DNA from 3 places in the Citrobacter sp. C1 genome. Region 2 is predicted to be linked to each of the others. Evidence: predicted binding sites of a transcription regulator. Region 2 holds the regulator's gene; each other region holds the start of a gene.
The links. The regulator CRP, encoded in region 2, controls carbon source genes, mostly activating them, when cyclic AMP is high. The targets are predictions, from matches to a motif close to ATGTGANNNNNNTCACAT.

Region 1 (5,678 bases), 440 kb from region 2:
AATTTGGTATGACCGCTATCGCTAACGGTATCGCGCTGCACGGTGGTTTCCTGCCGTACACCTCTACCTTCCTGATGTTCGTTGAATATGCCCGTAATGCGGTGCGTATGGCGGCACTCATGAAACAGCGTCAAGTGATGGTCTATACCCACGATTCCATCGGTTTGGGCGAAGATGGCCCGACTCACCAGCCGGTAGAGCAGGTTGCTTCTCTGCGCGTGACCCCGAACATGAGCACATGGCGTCCATGTGACCAGGTTGAATCTGCGGTAGCGTGGAAATACGGCGTTGAGCGTCAGGACGGTCCGACCGCGCTGATCCTCTCCCGTCAGAACCTGGCACAGCAGGAACGTACTGAAGAGCAGCTGGCAAACATCGCACGCGGTGGTTACGTGCTGAAAGATTGCGCTGGCCAGCCTGAGCTGATCTTCATTGCTACCGGTTCTGAAGTTGAACTGGCGGTGGCTGCATGGGACAAACTGACGGCGGAAGGCGTTAAAGCGCGCGTGGTCTCCATGCCGTCTACCGATGCATTCGACAAGCAGGATGCCGCTTATCGCGAATCCGTGCTGCCGAAAGCTGTCTCTGCTCGCGTGGCAATTGAAGCGGGTATCGCGGACTACTGGTTCAAATACGTGGGCCTGAACGGCGCTATCATCGGTATGACCACCTTTGGTGAGTCTGCTCCGGCTGAGCTGCTGTTTGAAGAGTTTGGCTTCACCGTAGACAACGTGGTTGCGAAAGCCAAAGAACTGCTGTAATTACGATTACAACGGTATAACGGGTCGCTCAGGCGGCCCGTTTTTTTTGTGCGTCAGATTTTTTCTTGGCGTAGCTGACCCGTTTCAAGGCGCACTACGCGAGAAAAATGACGCTGCGTAAATGCAACGTCATGGCTGATCGCGACCACGCTAGTACCCCGTGCGCGGCACACCGCGAGCCAGTTCTCAAATATCGCCAGCCAGTGTGCGTCAAAATCCCGGCTCGGTTCATCAAGCAGAAGAAGGGCCGGTGCCATGGCTTCAAGGCTGGCGACGGCGACCATACGTCGTTGCGCGGTGTGCAGATCCAGCGGATGAGCGTCGGCGACGTCCGCTAACTGACATAACTGCAGGGCTGCTGCAGTACGTTGCGCAATCTCTGCTAGCGGGCGCTTTTGTAACCGTAAACCAAAGGCCACTTCCTCTACGACCTTGCTGTGAAAAATTTGGTTTTCGGCTTCCTGAAACAATACGCCGAGCACCTTAGCTCTTTCGCGGTTTTTCAGTTGCGCAATCGACCTGTCACTCAAGATTATCGTGCCAGAGGAGGGGGGCAGAAGGCCCGCCATGATGCGCAGCAGCGTGGATTTTCCCGCGCCATTATCGCCCGTCAGCGCCAGCCATTCACCGGCGTTAAGATTAAGCGAGATGTTGTGCAGGCAGTTATAAGAGGCATTCGGCCAGCGATACGTCACCTGGTTAAGCGTTAGCATTGTGGGGATAGCGCTCCGTCACGCAGTTGCCATACCTGCTGACAATGGCTGATAAAAGGGGGGTGGTCGCGTTCGAAAAGCACAATCAACGCCTGTTGTTCCTGCGCCCATTGATGCAACCGATCCAGCAACATACTGGTGGCCTGCGCCGTCAGACGACTGAATGCTTCATCCAGAATCAATATTCTGGGTTGCATGGCTAGTGCGCTGGCAATGACCACCCGCTGTGTTTCTCCGCCGGAAAGCGTTCCTGGATGGCGATGGCGCAACGACTGGCATTCCGTCAGTGTGAGTGCCGCGTCAATTCGACGCATAATTTCAGCCTCCTGCAGGCAGAGGTTCTCCGGGCCGAATGCCACTTCTTCCTCCACGCTGAATGTGCAGCCAGAAAGCTGCAGATAAGGCGATTGCTGCACCAGTTGGATGGTACACGACTGCTCGACGAGTGACAGTTGTCCGACAGGATTTCCCAGCAACTTTCCTTTCCCTTCAATCTCTCCGGGAAGAAAATCAGGGTACCAGCCTGCCATCAGCTGTGCCAGCGTACTTTTTCCGCTGCCGTTATCACCGAAAATCGCCACCATTCCGGGTTCTGCATAGTGGAAGTCAAAGCAGGCTGGTGGGCGCGTGGCGTGCGTCGGGAGATAGCGAAACTGCTCTAGCGTAACCATATCCACACTCCTGCTTCGACCAGCATGGCGAGTACCATCGTGTAGCGGGCAATGCGTTGTAAGGTGCTGTCCTCCGGTGCCCATAACGTTGTGCGTCTGCGATGCAAACGAAAGGCCCGCATGTCCAGTGCCGCCCCGCGAACCACCAGATCGTTAAGCGCATTATGCGTGAGTGGCACGATCAGCGCTGGCATGGCGCGCAGCCGTTGATACCAGTGCTCGTCCAACGGCACGCCGCGCGCGCGCTGGGCTTCGCGAATAATCGCCAACTGGCGTTTGAGTTGCTCAACAACCAGCAGCGGGCCTGCAAACAGGTAGGCAACGCCGGGCGGCAGGCGGGAGGCAAACAGGGCGCGAATAAACCGCGATACCGGCACGTACTGCATCCACAGCTGTGACGTTGACACAATTGCCAGGATCCGCAGCCACAGCGTGATGGCATCGGCCCACCGTTGTGGCGTGCGCGGTTGTCCGCTTATCCATTCGGTCAACCAGCCACCGTGGACCAGCCACAATCCAACGCCCAGGGGCACCATCAACCAGACGACATATTTCGCCCGGGGACGCGTGGCTGGCATACAGAGTAAGAACAGGAACACGACCGTGCTGTAAACGGTAAGCGGTATTCCCGCGGGTAGCAGCAATGTGGAACATGCGGCCAGCGCCCACAGGGTTAACGAGGTAAACGGGTGCATTTAGCGCACAGCAGACATCGTTGGAAAATGACGTGTGGTGCGCAATGGAAGCTGGCGCAACAGTACCCAAACAATCACGGCGGTGAGAATTTTATCTACCAGATTGGCGCCAATCACCGTGACAGCCACCGACTCAACCAGACCCTCGCCAACCGAGTGCATCCAGGCAACAAATAAATCAGCGCCGCTGCCGGTCACGCCGCCAAACAAGGTGGTGCGGATAGGCACGGCAACGACAGTGACGGCCAGGGTAATGATCACGCCGCTGAACACCACTTTCGGTAAGGTACGAAACCATCCTGCTCGTGCCAGCCATCCTGCGACCAGCCCGATAACCATGGCTACCGGCGCGAAGGCGGCAGCGATCGGATCGGTGAGTAACCCCCACAGCAGGTTGGTGAGTAATCCCGTTAACATTCCCACAATCGGGCCTAATAGCACCGCGCTGATAATGGTGCCGATGGAGTCGAGAAAAATAGGCAGTTTCACCATGCTGATGAGCTGTCCACCGACCATATTGATGGCAATGGCAATAACAATCAGTACCAGTGACTGGCTGGAAAATTGGTGACGCGCCATAGAAAACCTCTTTAAAGTGAAGCGTTAACGGGATGTGATAACCAGTTCGTCATAGCCGGAAACGACACAAGGTTGGCGGCTAAACGCCAGCTCTGTGAGTTCGCCAATCACCAGTTCCAGCGTGGTACGCACGGTACAGCCCGGCATCATGTGGCCTCCCAACATCGCGCCCTGTGGGTCAGAAACCGCAAGATGCAGGTGTTCGCCGGTCAGTTCCAGCGTGCCGTTCAGGGAGATAATTTCCCAGGTGCCGGTGAGCAATGTGGTTTCTTCCTGACCCGCGAAGCGTAAGGCAACGTGGGTTAAACTTCCGGTACAACCGGCAATCCAGGCGGCATGTAATTGATGCTGTTGGATAAAATCGTGCAGTCGGGAAAAGACTTCCTGGCCAGGGAGTAAACGCAGCGCATGAAAGCGAGCTGCAGAGGCGTGAGGAGAGTATGTGACCATAGGTTGAGGGACTCCGAGACTCGGACGTAGCGCTGATAATATAGACGCTGGCTAGGGTGCTTTCTGATATAAATCAGGATTTGTGACACGGCAACGAAATAATCTTGCTACGCTTATTCGCAATTCTGGAATATGGAATAAATTTAGCGGGGCAGAGCGTTAAAATGTGATGTAAGTCAGATAACGGTGTTCTGTTGCTGGACAATCATTCCTTTTATTCCTTGTTTCGCTTATTCTAGCTGAAGCGTTTCAGTCGATTAAATGTTCGACAATTAATCAAACAGTCGCAGTTTGCGACAGGTAAGGTTTCCCTGAGCGATTTGCTGCATTACTCTGTCAGCCACATCGTTTCTGAGAAATCCTTGCAGGAGACCTATGACCGTACGCGTAGCGATTAATGGTTTCGGTCGCATCGGGCGCAACGTGGTTCGTGCTTTGTATGAATCCGGGCGTCGGGCGGAAATCACCGTGGTGGCCATCAACGAATTGGCGAGTGCTGAAGGCATGGCGCATTTGTTGAAATATGACACCAGCCATGGACGTTTTGCCTGGGATGTTCGCCAGGAACGCGACCAGCTCATTGTTGGCGACGACGCGATTCGCATTCTGCATGAGCGAACACTCGATGCGCTTCCGTGGCGCGAACTGGGTGTTGACGTCGTGCTGGACTGTACGGGGGTCTTCGGTAGCCGCGAACACGGCGAAGCGCATATTGCCGCAGGTGCAAAAAAAGTGCTCTTTTCACATCCTGGTAGTCACGACATCGACGCAACCGTTGTGTTTGGCGTTAATCAGGATCAGCTGCGCGCTGAAGACCGGATCGTTTCCAACGCCTCCTGCACCACGAATTGCATTATTCCCGTTATTAAATTGTTGGATGATGCTTACGGCATCGAGTCCGGCACCGTTACGACGATCCACTCCGCGATGCACGATCAACAGGTTATTGATGCCTATCATCCCGACCTGCGTCGTACGCGAGCAGCCAGTCAGTCGATTATTCCCGTTGATACCAAACTGGCGGCGGGGATCACACGAATTTTTCCACAATTTAACGATCGTTTTGAAGCGATTGCGGTGCGTGTACCGACCATAAATGTGACGGCGATCGACTTAAGCGTGACGGTGAAAAAACCAGTAAAAGCGAGTGAAGTCAACCAGTTGCTGCAAAAAGCAGCACAAGGTGCATTTCATGGTATAGTTGACTATACGGAATTACCGTTGGTCTCTGTAGATTTTAACCACGACCCGCACAGCGCCATCGTTGATGGTACGCAAACGCGCGTAAGTGGTGCTCACCTGATCAAAACATTGGTCTGGTGCGATAATGAATGGGGCTTTGCTAACCGCATGCTCGACACAACGTTAGCGATGGCTGCTATTGGTTTCAGGTAAGGCGCGTGAGCGCTTGCAAAACTTTAAGAATCAACGAGAGGATTCACCATGTCTGTAATTAAGATGACCGATCTGGATCTTGCTGGTAAACGTGTTTTTATCCGTGCGGATCTGAACGTACCAGTTAAAGAAGGGAAAGTAACCAGCGATGCGCGTATCCGTGCGTCTCTGCCGACCATCGAACTGGCCCTGAAACAGGGTGCAAAAGTGATGGTAACTTCCCACCTGGGTCGTCCTACCGAAGGCGAGTACAACGAAGAATTCTCTCTGCTGCCGGTTGTTAACTACCTGAAAGACAAACTGTCTAACCCGGTTCGTCTGGTAAAAGATTACCTCGACGGCGTTGACGTTGCAGCCGGTGAACTGGTGGTTCTGGAAAACGTTCGCTTTAACAAAGGCGAGAAGAAAGACGAC
Region 2 (5,678 bases):
GCATCTCCGACGACTCGAGAATGTTCACATCACCGGAGCTCCCCGGCCCGTCATATTCCAGCCGCTGCTGACAACGCTGAATCGCAATTTCACAGGACTGCAGATACCGCTGCGCCAAATCCGGCGTCAACATGGTGTGTTCCCGGGCCAGCGTGGTCATCGCATTAATATGTTCGACGATGAACTGGCTGTGCGTGACCCACAGTTTCATATCGGCCAGGTAATGTGAGTTAAAACCTGGCTCCTGCATCGCCTGGTTCAGTGAGTTAAACAGCGTGTTATGCGCCTGGTTGACCCGCATACGCTGATACGCCAGCGGTGTGGCCTGTGGATCGTTGCTGAGGATCAGGCGAATGGCTTCCTGGTCGGCTTCCAGCGCATCGTGGGCGTTTTTGCGCAGCAGGCCGCTTTGCCACTGTGGCCACAGCCAGAGCGTGCCGCCAAAGGCAATCAAACAGCCCAGCACCGTATCGACAAAGCGCGGCACAATAAACTGTTCTCCGTTCAGCGTCAGCAACTGCAGGGTATACACTGCCGTAACCGTAAACCCGACGGTGGCCCAGCCGTAGTTTTTGCGCATGATCAGATAGCTGACGAGGGTGATGACCAGCATGGCCGCCAGCGTAAACCCTTCCGGAATATGAAAGTGCAGCGTGACGCCGGCAATCACCAGCCCGACAAGCGTACCCAGCGAACGATGCAGAATGCGTACCCGCGTGGCACCGTAGCCATTTTGCGTGACGAACAGGACCGTCATCAGGATCCAATAAGGTTTGGGCAGGTGTAAGGCGCTGCCCATCAGGCTGGCGATGCTCAGCATGACGCTGATACGCCCGGCATTACGCAACGCGGGAGATTTCAGCGACAGATAGTTTTTCAGGGCCGGGAGTAACGGCAGGCGGCGCTGTTTGTCGGCCATTAAATCTCGGGCATACAGCGGACGCTGGGTGCGTAGCACGCGGGCAATGCGGCTAAAGTGCCAGTAGCAAAACTGCCCGACCGGGTTTTCCGGGTGCTGGTTGGCAATTTTCTCCAGCGTGCCAATCTGTTTTTCCATCGAAAAGCGTGTTGGTAAGCGGTGATACAGAATGTCATCTGCCAGTACGCGTAACCGGTCGGCGACGGTGCGCGCATTCCAGCGAATCACCTGTTCTGCATGACTGCGTTCGACCAGCTTCTGCACCTCTTCTGGTTGATGTAGGCTGACGGAAATATGCTCCTGCAAATCCAGCGCCTCCTGAAAGGCCCGCAGCAGGCGTTTGTACTCGTTGTTGTGATGCGCCGACAGCATATGCATTTGCTGATAGCACTGGGTGATCAGATCCACCGCTTTTTGCTGGCGAACCAGCAGCGGGGGCAGCGCTTTTTCGGGATCGACGTGCTGGGTTAGCAGGCTGTATTTCGCTTCACAGTAATCGGCCAGTTCGCGATATAACAGGCTGAGCGATTCGCGCAGCGGCTGCTCACGCCACAACCAGAACCAGAACCAGTTGAACGCGCCGTACCACAATGTTCCCAGCGCATAGATCAGTAGCGGTTCCCAGACCGGCATGTTGCCAGCCAGGCTTAGCGTGAAAATTGCCGCAATCAGTGAGGCGGGCAGCAGTCGTGCATGCAGCGGGCTTAACTCGGCGGTCACGCCGAGAATCAGCGTCAGGCCGGTAAGGATCAGCGGGAGCGCAATGCTTTCTGCCAGCAATAGCTGCATGATCAGGCTACATCCGGCAAACAGTGACGCGCCAATAACTAAGCGTTTAAAAAATCGCTTATGCGGGGTATCAAGACCGGCAATGTTGCAGCAGGCGGGGACGAGGGAGAACAGCAGCCCCAGATGAAGCTGACCGATGATAAGACCGACAGCCACGGGTAAACACAGCACCAGCGTTTGTCGTAGTGCGTAGTTGATCTCTGGGTGATAAATCAGTCTTCGCCACATCGGTGCAAACAAAAATGGCGCATTACCAGGTAACGCGCCATTTCGACGAGGTTAACGCGTGCCGTAGACGACGATGGTCTTACCGTGCGCGGAGATCAAGTTCTGATCTTCCAGCATTTTCAGGATACGACCAACGGTTTCACGGGAGCAGCCAACGATCTGGCCAATTTCCTGACGGGTGATTTTGATCTGCATGCCGTCCGGGTGGGTCATCGCGTCAGGTTGTTTCGCCAGGTTCAACAGGGTCTGGGCGATACGACCGGTGACATCCAGGAAGGCCAGGTTGCCCACTTTTTCGGACGTTACCTGCAGGCGACGAGCCATCTGAGAAGACAGGCGCATCAGAATATCCGGGTTAACCTGGATTAATTGACGAAATTTTTTGTATGAAATTTCAGCAACTTCACATGCGGTTTTGGCACGTACCCAGGCGCTACGTTCCTGGCCTTCTTCAAACAGGCCTAATTCACCAATGAAATCGCCCTGATTCAGATAAGAGAGGATCATTTCTTTCCCTTCTTCATCTTTGATCAGCACTGCCACTGAGCCTTTAACGATGTAATACAACGTTTCCGCTTTTTCACCCTGGTGAATCAGCGTGCTCTTCGATGGGTACTTATGAATATGGCAATGAGACAAGAACCATTCGAGAGTCGGGTCTGTTTGCGGTTTGCCAAGCACCATGCGCGGTTATCCTCTGTTATAAGCTGTCTCCAGAGTCAGAACACGACGCTGCCTCTGGGGTTGCAAAAATATGCTTCCCGCTACCTGGGAAAGGGGCTGCTAAAAAGTGAACTGCAGCCTGTAATGTGATGTCCTCTGCATACATGCAGTACGTCAATGTATTACTGTAGCATCCTGACTGTTTTAGCATAGCTTTCGCCGTGTGTCTCCTGGTGTCTCGCTTCAGCATGACTCAGGTCGCCTTCCGTTGCGAGAATTGTTATGTACGCGTAATCTGTCAGGAAAATTGAAACATTGGAGTTACGAAATATGCAAGCGCGTGTAAAGTGGGTTGAGGGGTTAACCTTCCTCGGTGAGTCCGCCTCAGGCCACCAAATCTTGATGGACGGTAACTCCGGTGATAAAGCGCCGAGCCCGATGGAAATGGTACTCATGGCTGCGGGTGGCTGTAGCGCCATTGATGTGGTGTCGATCCTGCAAAAGGGTCGTCAGGATGTGACCAACTGCGAAGTGAAGCTCACTTCCGAGCGTCGTGAAGAAGCGCCGCGTCTGTTTACCCATATTAATCTGCATTTCATCGTTACTGGCAACGATCTGAAAGACGCTTCGGTGTCTCGCGCCGTCGATCTCTCCGCGGAAAAATACTGCTCCGTGGCGCTGATGCTGGAAAAAGCGGTGAATATTACCCATTCCTATGAAGTGATTGCCGCGTAATCCCTGATGCCGGATGGATGATGTTGATTTGTAGGCCCGATAAGCGTAACGCCATCGGGCACTTCCCACGCTTCACTCGATTTTTTTGCCTTCCATCAGTCGCTGGACCAGCGGCAGCATAATCAATTCCATCGCCAGCCCCATCTTGCCGCCCGGCACCACTAATGTATTGATATGGGAAATGAATGAGCCCTGCAGCATCGCCAGCAGCCACGGGAAGTCGATGCCTTCCAGATTACGAAAATGAATCACTACAAAGCTTTCATCCAGTGACGGAATGCTTTTGGCGGCAAAAGGATTGGAGGTGTCGACGGTCGGTACACGCTGGAAGTTAATATGCGTACGGGAAAACTGCGGGGTGATGTAATTAATGTAGTCGTCCATTGAACGTACCACCGAATCCATTACCGCCTCGCGGGAGTGACCGCGCTCGCTGGTGTCGCGGGTCAGCTTCTGGATCCACTCCAGATTGACGATCGGTACCACGCCGACCAGCAGATCAACATGCCGCGCCACGTTTTGCTGCGGCGTCACCACGCCACCGTGCAGGCCTTCATAGAATAAGACGTCTGTGGGTTCAGGCAGCGGCTGCCACGGGGTAAACGTTCCCGGAACCTGATTCCACGGAACGGCTTCATCGTAGGTGTGCAGATATTTTCGTGACTGGCCTTTGCCGGTCTGGCCGTACTCGCTGAAGGTTTGTTCCAGCAGGCCGAAGTCGTTGGCTTCGGGGCCGAAGTAACTGATGTGTCGCCCGGCGTCGCGCGCTTTGCGGATCGCCATGTCCATCTCCGGACGGGTATAGCGGTGAAAACTGTCGCCTTCCACCTCGGCGGCGCGCAGATTTAACTGGGCGAAAATTTTACGAAACGCGAGGCTGGTGGTGGTGGTCCCCGCGCCGCTGGATCCTGTTACCGCAATCACCGGATGTTTGGCAGACATAATAACTCCATGGATAGGTTAGTTTTTATTATAGTCAGCCGCCGGCTGCGGGTTATTCGCGAAACTGTTTTCGCGGCATAATGTTGACCGTTTCATGCAGTTCTGACCATACCAGTACAGCTTCGCCAGATTGTAACTGGCGTCGGACGTCGGCGACTTTTTGTTCGAGCGAACGTTCATGTTCACCATAATCGGTGCCTTCGCGCAAGACAAAGCTTTCAATCAGATTGTCCAGCGCTTCAGGGGATAAGTCCTGCCAGGGGATCTGCATGATTATGCCTCCAGATACGTTGTCAGCCAGTCGGGGATACGGGATTCCAGCCACATCTCAGGATGGCGCAGCGTGCCGCTAATAAACCCGACGTGTCCACCGTGCTCGGTTAACTGATATTCCACCTGTGAGGGCAGATTTTCCGGTTTGGGGATCACGTGGTGATCCATAAAAGGATCGTCCTTGGCGTGAATAATCAGCGTCGGTTTGGCGATCAGGTTGAGTAGTGGCATAGCGCTACACTGACGATAATAGTCTATCGCATCGGCAAAACCGTGGATTTTGGCGGTGATCAGATCGTCAAAGTCACGAATGCGGCGCAGGGACTTCAGCTGTGCCAGGCTTACCGGCAGCGAGCCAGGATAAGCTTCGAGCTTACGCGAGGCATTGGCTTTTAACAGATTAAGCAGATAGCGCTGGTAGACGCGGGAGAACCCTTTTTCCATGTGATAGCTACAGGCTTCCAGCACAAAGGGGGCGGAGACAATAACCGCGGCATCAATCGGGATAGCGTTCCCTTCTTTGGCCAACAGGCAGGCCAGCATGTTGCCACCGAGCGAGTAGCCGACCGCTGCGGTTGGCACGCGGCCGAACTCGCGCTCCAGCCAGCGTAAAAACCAGGTACCGTCCTCGGTCTCGCCGGAGTGATAAATGCGGTTCAGGCGATTCGGCTCGCCGCTGCAGCCGCGAAAATGCATCACCACGCCTAACCAGCCGCGCTTTTGCGCCGCCTCAATCAGACCGTGGGCGTACGGACTGTTCAGGCTACCTTCCAGACCGTGAAAAACCACCAGACGCGGTTTGTGCTTCGCCTGATGCGGATCTTCACTCCATGCCAGATCGACAAAGTCGCCGTCGGGTAATTCCAGACGCTGCCAGTGGGCGTCGAACTTCACCTTACGGCGAATTAAACGCGGCAACATGGTTTGCAGATGGCGATTACTGATCCCGCGCATCGGGCGGAATTCTCGCGAATCATCGGCAGGGAGATTCATTTCTGTTGGAGTGATTTCAACCATAACACCAGAGCAATTAATCATCGAAAACAGCAACTATACCGCGCACAGAGCCTGCGGGTTAGCCAATATGTGATTTTGTACTTATTCAGCCAGCAGGTTACGTGAGAAAAGA
Region 3 (5,678 bases), 1.1 Mb from region 2:
GTCAGCGGAGGTATAGAAAATCGGCTTGCCGGTTTTCATATGCTCTTCGCCCAGTTGGTCCAGAATCACCGTACCGGAAGAGTGGCAGTTGCCGAGGTAGCCCGGCAGGTTGGCACGCTTAACCAGCTTGTCCAGCAGCTCCTGCGGGAAGCTGTTTTCATGATCGGAGAAGTAACCCCAGTCAAACAGAACTGGCACACCGGCGATTTCCCAGTGACCAGACGGCGTGTCTTTGCCGGAAGAGAGTTCATGCGCCCATGCGTAGGCACCGATCACTTCTGCATTACCGTCCATTCCGGCGGCAATTTTACCTGTAGAACCTTCGTGAGCTTTCACCAGGCCCAGACGGGTCAGGTTAGGCAAATTCAGCGGACCTTTGCGACCATTGTCAGCTTCGCCTTTCGCACAGGCTTCTGCAATATGCCCCATAGTATCGGCGCCAACATCGCCAAAGCGGTCAGCGTCTTCAGTCGCACCTATACCAAAGGAGTCCAGCACCATAATAAATGCACGTTTCATCTTGTTCTCCATACATCTGCGCCGCAAAAAAGCGATCAGATCAGTATACAGTTATTCGGTTATACGACGATAGACTGTCGGTGTAATTTCTGGCGCTTTGTCGTCAAGACTGATTGCCGCTTTGACCGCTTTCGCCGCTTCCTGCCAGCTGGCTTCATCTTTGGCATGGATCACCGCCAGCGGACGCTGCCCGTCTACGCTGTCGCCCAGACGCGCCATGTCGCTAAAGCCGACGCTGTAATCAATGGTGTCCGATGCCTGACGACGACCGCCGCCCATGGAAACTACCGCCATCCCCAGCGCACGGGTATCCATTGCGCTAACAAAACCTTCGGTATCAGCATATACCGCTTTGCTGAGCATTGCCGTCGGCAGATACTTCGCATAATTTTCCACGAAGTCGGTCGGACCTTTTTGCGCCGCGACCATGCGACCAAAAATTTCCGCCGCTTTACCGTTATCCAATACCGCCTGCAGCTTGGCGCGGGCTTCGGCATCGTCTTTCGCCAGTTTGCCGGAGATCAGCATTTCCACACTCAGCGCCATGGTGACGTCTAACAAACGTGGATTGCGGTATTCACCGGTCAGGAACTGCACGGCTTCGCGGACTTCTACTGCGTTACCGGCGCTGGAAGCCAGCACCTGGTTCATATCGGTTAACAGTGCGGTGGTACGCACGCCTGCCCCGTTCGCCACGCCGACAATTGCTTCAGCAAGGGCTTCTGAAAGTTCGTAGGTTGGCATAAAGGCGCCGCTACCAACTTTCACGTCCATGACCAGCGCATCCAGCCCTTCCGCCAGCTTTTTCGCCAGGATCGAACCGGTGATCAGCGGAATGGAATCCACCGTCGCGGTAATGTCGCGGGTGGCATAAAAACGTTTATCCGCCGGTGCGAGCGAGCTGGTTTGCCCAATAATCGCCACACCCACGTCTTTAATAATTTCACGGAAACGCGCGTCATCCGGGAAGATGTCAAATCCCGGGATCGCTTCCAGTTTATCCAGCGTACCGCCGGTATGACCCAGACCCCGCCCGGAAATCATCGGAATATAGCCGCCGCATGCTGCGACCATTGGACCTAACATCAGTGACGTTACGTCACCCACACCGCCGGTAGAGTGCTTATCCACAATCGGGCCGTTCAGCTGCAGACTCTTCCAGTCCAGCACGGTTCCTGAATCACGCATTGCCATGGTCAGCGAAACACGCTCAGGCATTGTCATATCGTGGAAGAAAATGGTCATCGCCAGGGCGGCGATTTGCCCTTCAGAGATGGTGTTGTCGCGAATACCGTTAATAAAGAAACGAATTTCTTCATCACTCAGCGCATGACCATCACGTTTTTTACGAATAATTTCTTGTGCGAGAAACAAGGGAACCTCCCGATTATGGGCCGGGTAAGCAATGCGCCACCCGGCAAGTCGTATTCATGCCGGATGGCGGCTTGCACCTTATCCGGCCTACGATGGGCAATAAAAACTTAGTAGCTGCTTGCGCTCTTACCGTCGCCGTGACCCAGCGCCTTCAGCAAGCTTGCCAGCAGGCTGGATGCGCCAAAGCGATAGTGACGGGAATCCGCCCAGTCTGCGCCAAACAGTTCATCGGCAATGGCGAGGAATTGCTGCGCGTCTTCCGCAGTACGCACGCCGCCAGCCGGTTTGAAACCAACGGTTTTCGAAACGCCCATATCGCGGATCACTTCCATCATGATGCGTGCGCTTTCCGGCGTCGCATTAACCGGGACTTTACCGGTAGAGGTCTTGATGAAATCAGCCCCTGCTTTGATGGAGATTTCAGATGCTTTGCGAATCAACGCTTCTTCTTTCAGTTCACCGGTTTCGATGATCACTTTCAGCAGCACGTTTGCCGCTGCACATGCTTCTTTACAGGCTTTCACCAGGTCAAAACCGACCTGCTCATTACCGGCGATCAGCGCACGATACGGGAATACCACATCAACTTCGTCTGCGCCGTAGGCAATCGCTGCACGGGTTTCTGCCAGCGCAATATCGATGTCATCGTTGCCGTGCGGGAAGTTGGTTACCGTTGCAATACGGATATCCGGCGTGCCCTGCTCGTTCAGCGTTTTACGCGCAATAGGGATGAAACGCGGATAGATACAGATTGCCGCCGTGTTACCCACTGGGGTTTTTGCCTGATGACACAGCGCGATCACTTTTTCGTTGGTGTCGTCATCATTCAGGGTGGTCAGGTCCATCAGTTTCAGGGCACGCAGGCTGCTTGCTGTTAAATCGGTCATAACATTCTCCAACGGCATCGCCGTATAAAATTTCACCTTGCGAGTTTGTTAGTATTCTAACATCCGCTCGCTATTACACTTCGATATACATCACAGTTAATGAAAACCACATACAGATTTGCATTACTCTAATGAGATCTACTTCAAATAATCGAGCTTTACTGGCGAGAAGCGATGGCATCAGGCGCATCCGGATCAAAGGTTAAGGATCGGTTGCTTCCTACAATGTTGCTTAACCTTCGGCACATAAAGGAATCGACGATGCCCACTTCAAGCGAACTCGCGCTGCAACAGCGCTGCCAACAAATCGTGACCAGTCCGGTGCTCAGCCCTGAGCAGAAACGCCACTTTCTGGCGCTGGAGGCAGAAAACGCACTGCCTTATCCGCAGTTGCCTGCTGAAGCACGCCAGGCGTTGGATGACGGAGTTATCTGCGATATGTACGAAGGTCATGCCCCGTTCAAACCACGTTATGTTTTGCCCAATTATGCGCATTTTCTGGCCAACGGTTCAGCCTGGCTGGAGCTGGAAGGTGCACAGGATCTTGATGACGCCTTATCCTTGCTCACCATTCTGTACCACCATGTTCCGTCAGTGACGTCGATGCCGGTGTACCTTGGTCAGCTCGATGCCCTGCTGCAACCGTATGTTAGAATTCTAACACAAGAAGAGATCGATATTCGAATAAAACGTTTCTGGCGGTATCTCGACAGAACCCTGCCAGACGCCTTTATGCATGCCAATATTGGCCCGGCCGATACGCCGATCACCCGCGCCATTTTACGTGCAGATGCAGAGCTAAAGCAGGTTTCGCCTAATCTTACCTTTATTTATGATCCACAAATCACACCTGACGACCTGCTGTTAAACGTGGCGCAAAATATTTGCGAATGCAGTAAACCGCATATTTCCAACGGCCCTGAAAATGATAAAATTTTCACAAAAGGCCATTATGGCGTCGTCAGTTGTTACAACTCGCTGCCGCTGGCGGGCGGCGGAAGTACACTGGTTAGGCTGAATCTGAAAGCCATCGCAGAGCGCAGCACGTCTGTCGATGACTTCTTTACGCACACCCTACCGCACTATTGCCAGCAGCAAATTGCCATCATTGATTCACGGTGTGAATTCCTCTATGAGAAATCACATTTCTTTGAGAATAGCTTCCTGGTGCAGGAAGGGTTGATTGATCCCGAACGTTTTGTGCCGATGTTTGGTATGTACGGCCTGGCGGAGGCGGTAAACCTGCTGTGTGAGAAGGCCGGGCTGCACGCACGCTACGGCAAAGATGAGAGCGCTAATGAGATGGGCTATCGGATCAGCGCCCAGCTTGCCGACTTTGTGGCCAACACTCCGGTGAAATACGGCTGGCAGCAGCGGGCGATGCTGCATGCGCAGTCGGGGATCAGTTCAGACATTGGCACCACGCCGGGCGCGCGTCTGCCGTATGGCGACGAGCCGGATCCTATTACTCATCTGCAAACCGTGGCCCCGCATCACGCGTATTATCACGCCGGGATCAGCGACATCCTCACGCTGGATGAAACCATCAAGCGTAACCCACAGGCGCTGGTACAGCTTTGCCTGGGCGCGTTTAAAGCCGGAATGCGTGAATTTACCGCCAACGTCAGCGGTAACGATCTGGTCCGCGTCACCGGTTATATGGTGCGCCTGTCGGATCTGGAAAAATACCGTGCCGAAGGCTCACGCACCAACACCACCTGGCTGGGCGAAGAGGCCGCTCGCAATACTCGTATTCTGGAACGTCAACCTCGCGTGATGAGTCATGAACAGCAGATGCGCTTCAGTAAGTAGGCTGATCCCTTTCTCCTGCGTCGACGGGCCGGGCAGTCGCCTGGCCCTGTTCCTGCAAGGGTGCAATCTGCGCTGTAAAAATTGCCACAATCCGTGGACGATGGGGCGATGCAACGATTGCGGGGAGTGCGTACTGCATTGTCCACATGACGCCTTAAGTCTGAGTGCGGGAAAAGTGTGGTGGCAGTCCGATGTTTGCCAGCAGTGCGACACCTGCCTACAAATGTGCCCGCAGCAGGCCACGCCAATGACGCAGACGATGAGCGTCGATGAGGTGCTGCATCACATTCGTAAGGCATCGTTGTTTATTGAAGGGATAACCGTGAGCGGCGGTGAGGCGACAACGCAGCTTCCTTTCGTGATTGCGCTGTTCTCAGCGATCAAAGCCGATCCGCACCTGCAACACCTGACCTGCATGGTGGACAGCAACGGCATGCTGCGTGAAACCGGCTGGGAGAAGCTGCTGCCGGTTTGCGATGGTGTCATGCTGGATTTAAAAGCCTGGGACAGCGCATGTCATTTGCAGCTCACCGGGCGCGATAACGCGGCAATCAAGCGCAGTATTCTCTTTCTGGCCGAGCGGGGAAAACTGGCGGAGCTTCGCCTGCTGGTCATTCCCGGACACGTTGATTACCTGCAGCACGTTGATGCGCTGGCCGCGTTTATTCACCGCCTGGGCAACATTCTCGTGCGGCTTAACGCGTTTCATGCGCATGGCGTGTATGGTGAAGCCAAAGCCTGGCCGAGCGCGACGCCAGAGGACGTGGAAGAATTGGCAAAGGAATTACGGGCACGCGAGGTTGATAACCTAATTTTCCCGGCGTTATATCTGTGACTTGCCGGATGCGACGCCAAAGCGTCTTATCCGGCCTACAAGCGGCGTCGCCCGCAGTCAAACATTAAACAACGTCGTCGTATTGCGATACAACGCCTCGGCGATGACCTCTGCGGGCTCCGGGCGCAGCTCACATAATACTTCAAACACCCTGGTGACCTGCTCCGGGCGATTGGGCTGACCCTGAAAGCCGTTGAGCGGCATATCCGGCGCATCGGTTTCCAGCAGCAAAGATCCCAGCGGCAGCCGCG

Region 1: the regulator CRP is predicted to act here: its motif matches at 4,034-4,051, upstream of epd (erythrose-4-phosphate dehydrogenase).
Region 3: the regulator CRP is predicted to act here: its motif matches at 2,912-2,929, upstream of deoC (deoxyribose-phosphate aldolase).

Annotation. Positions count from the first base shown of each region.
Region 1 is NZ_CP115035.1:789,921-795,598, forward strand. Features, by position in the region: gene tkt (transketolase) at 1-761, shown strand, start outside; gene IB214_RS03815 (ATP-binding cassette domain-containing protein) at 815-1,474, opposite strand; gene IB214_RS03820 (energy-coupling factor ABC transporter ATP-binding protein) at 1,468-2,145, opposite strand; gene IB214_RS03825 (energy-coupling factor transporter transmembrane component T) at 2,133-2,840, opposite strand; gene IB214_RS03830 (ECF transporter S component) at 2,841-3,419, opposite strand; gene IB214_RS03835 (PPC domain-containing DNA-binding protein) at 3,444-3,869, opposite strand; gene epd (erythrose-4-phosphate dehydrogenase) at 4,245-5,264, shown strand; gene pgk (phosphoglycerate kinase) at 5,313-5,678, shown strand, end outside.
Region 2 is NZ_CP115035.1:353,677-359,354, forward strand. Features, by position in the region: gene IB214_RS01665 (YccS/YhfK family putative transporter) at 1-1,936, opposite strand, end outside; gene crp (cAMP-activated global transcriptional regulator CRP) at 1,988-2,620, opposite strand; gene IB214_RS01675 (OsmC family protein) at 2,930-3,334, shown strand; gene IB214_RS01680 (phosphoribulokinase) at 3,407-4,276, opposite strand; gene IB214_RS01685 (YheU family protein) at 4,329-4,547, opposite strand; gene IB214_RS01690 (hydrolase) at 4,550-5,566, opposite strand; gene IB214_RS01695 (NUDIX domain-containing protein) at 5,648-5,678, opposite strand, start outside.
Region 3 is NZ_CP115035.1:4,330,764-4,336,441, forward strand. Features, by position in the region: gene deoB (phosphopentomutase) at 1-519, opposite strand, end outside; gene deoA (thymidine phosphorylase) at 571-1,893, opposite strand; gene deoC (deoxyribose-phosphate aldolase) at 2,001-2,780, opposite strand; gene IB214_RS20770 (YjjI family glycine radical enzyme) at 3,042-4,592, shown strand; gene IB214_RS20775 (YjjW family glycine radical enzyme activase) at 4,564-5,427, shown strand; gene IB214_RS20780 (metal-dependent hydrolase) at 5,485-5,678, opposite strand, start outside.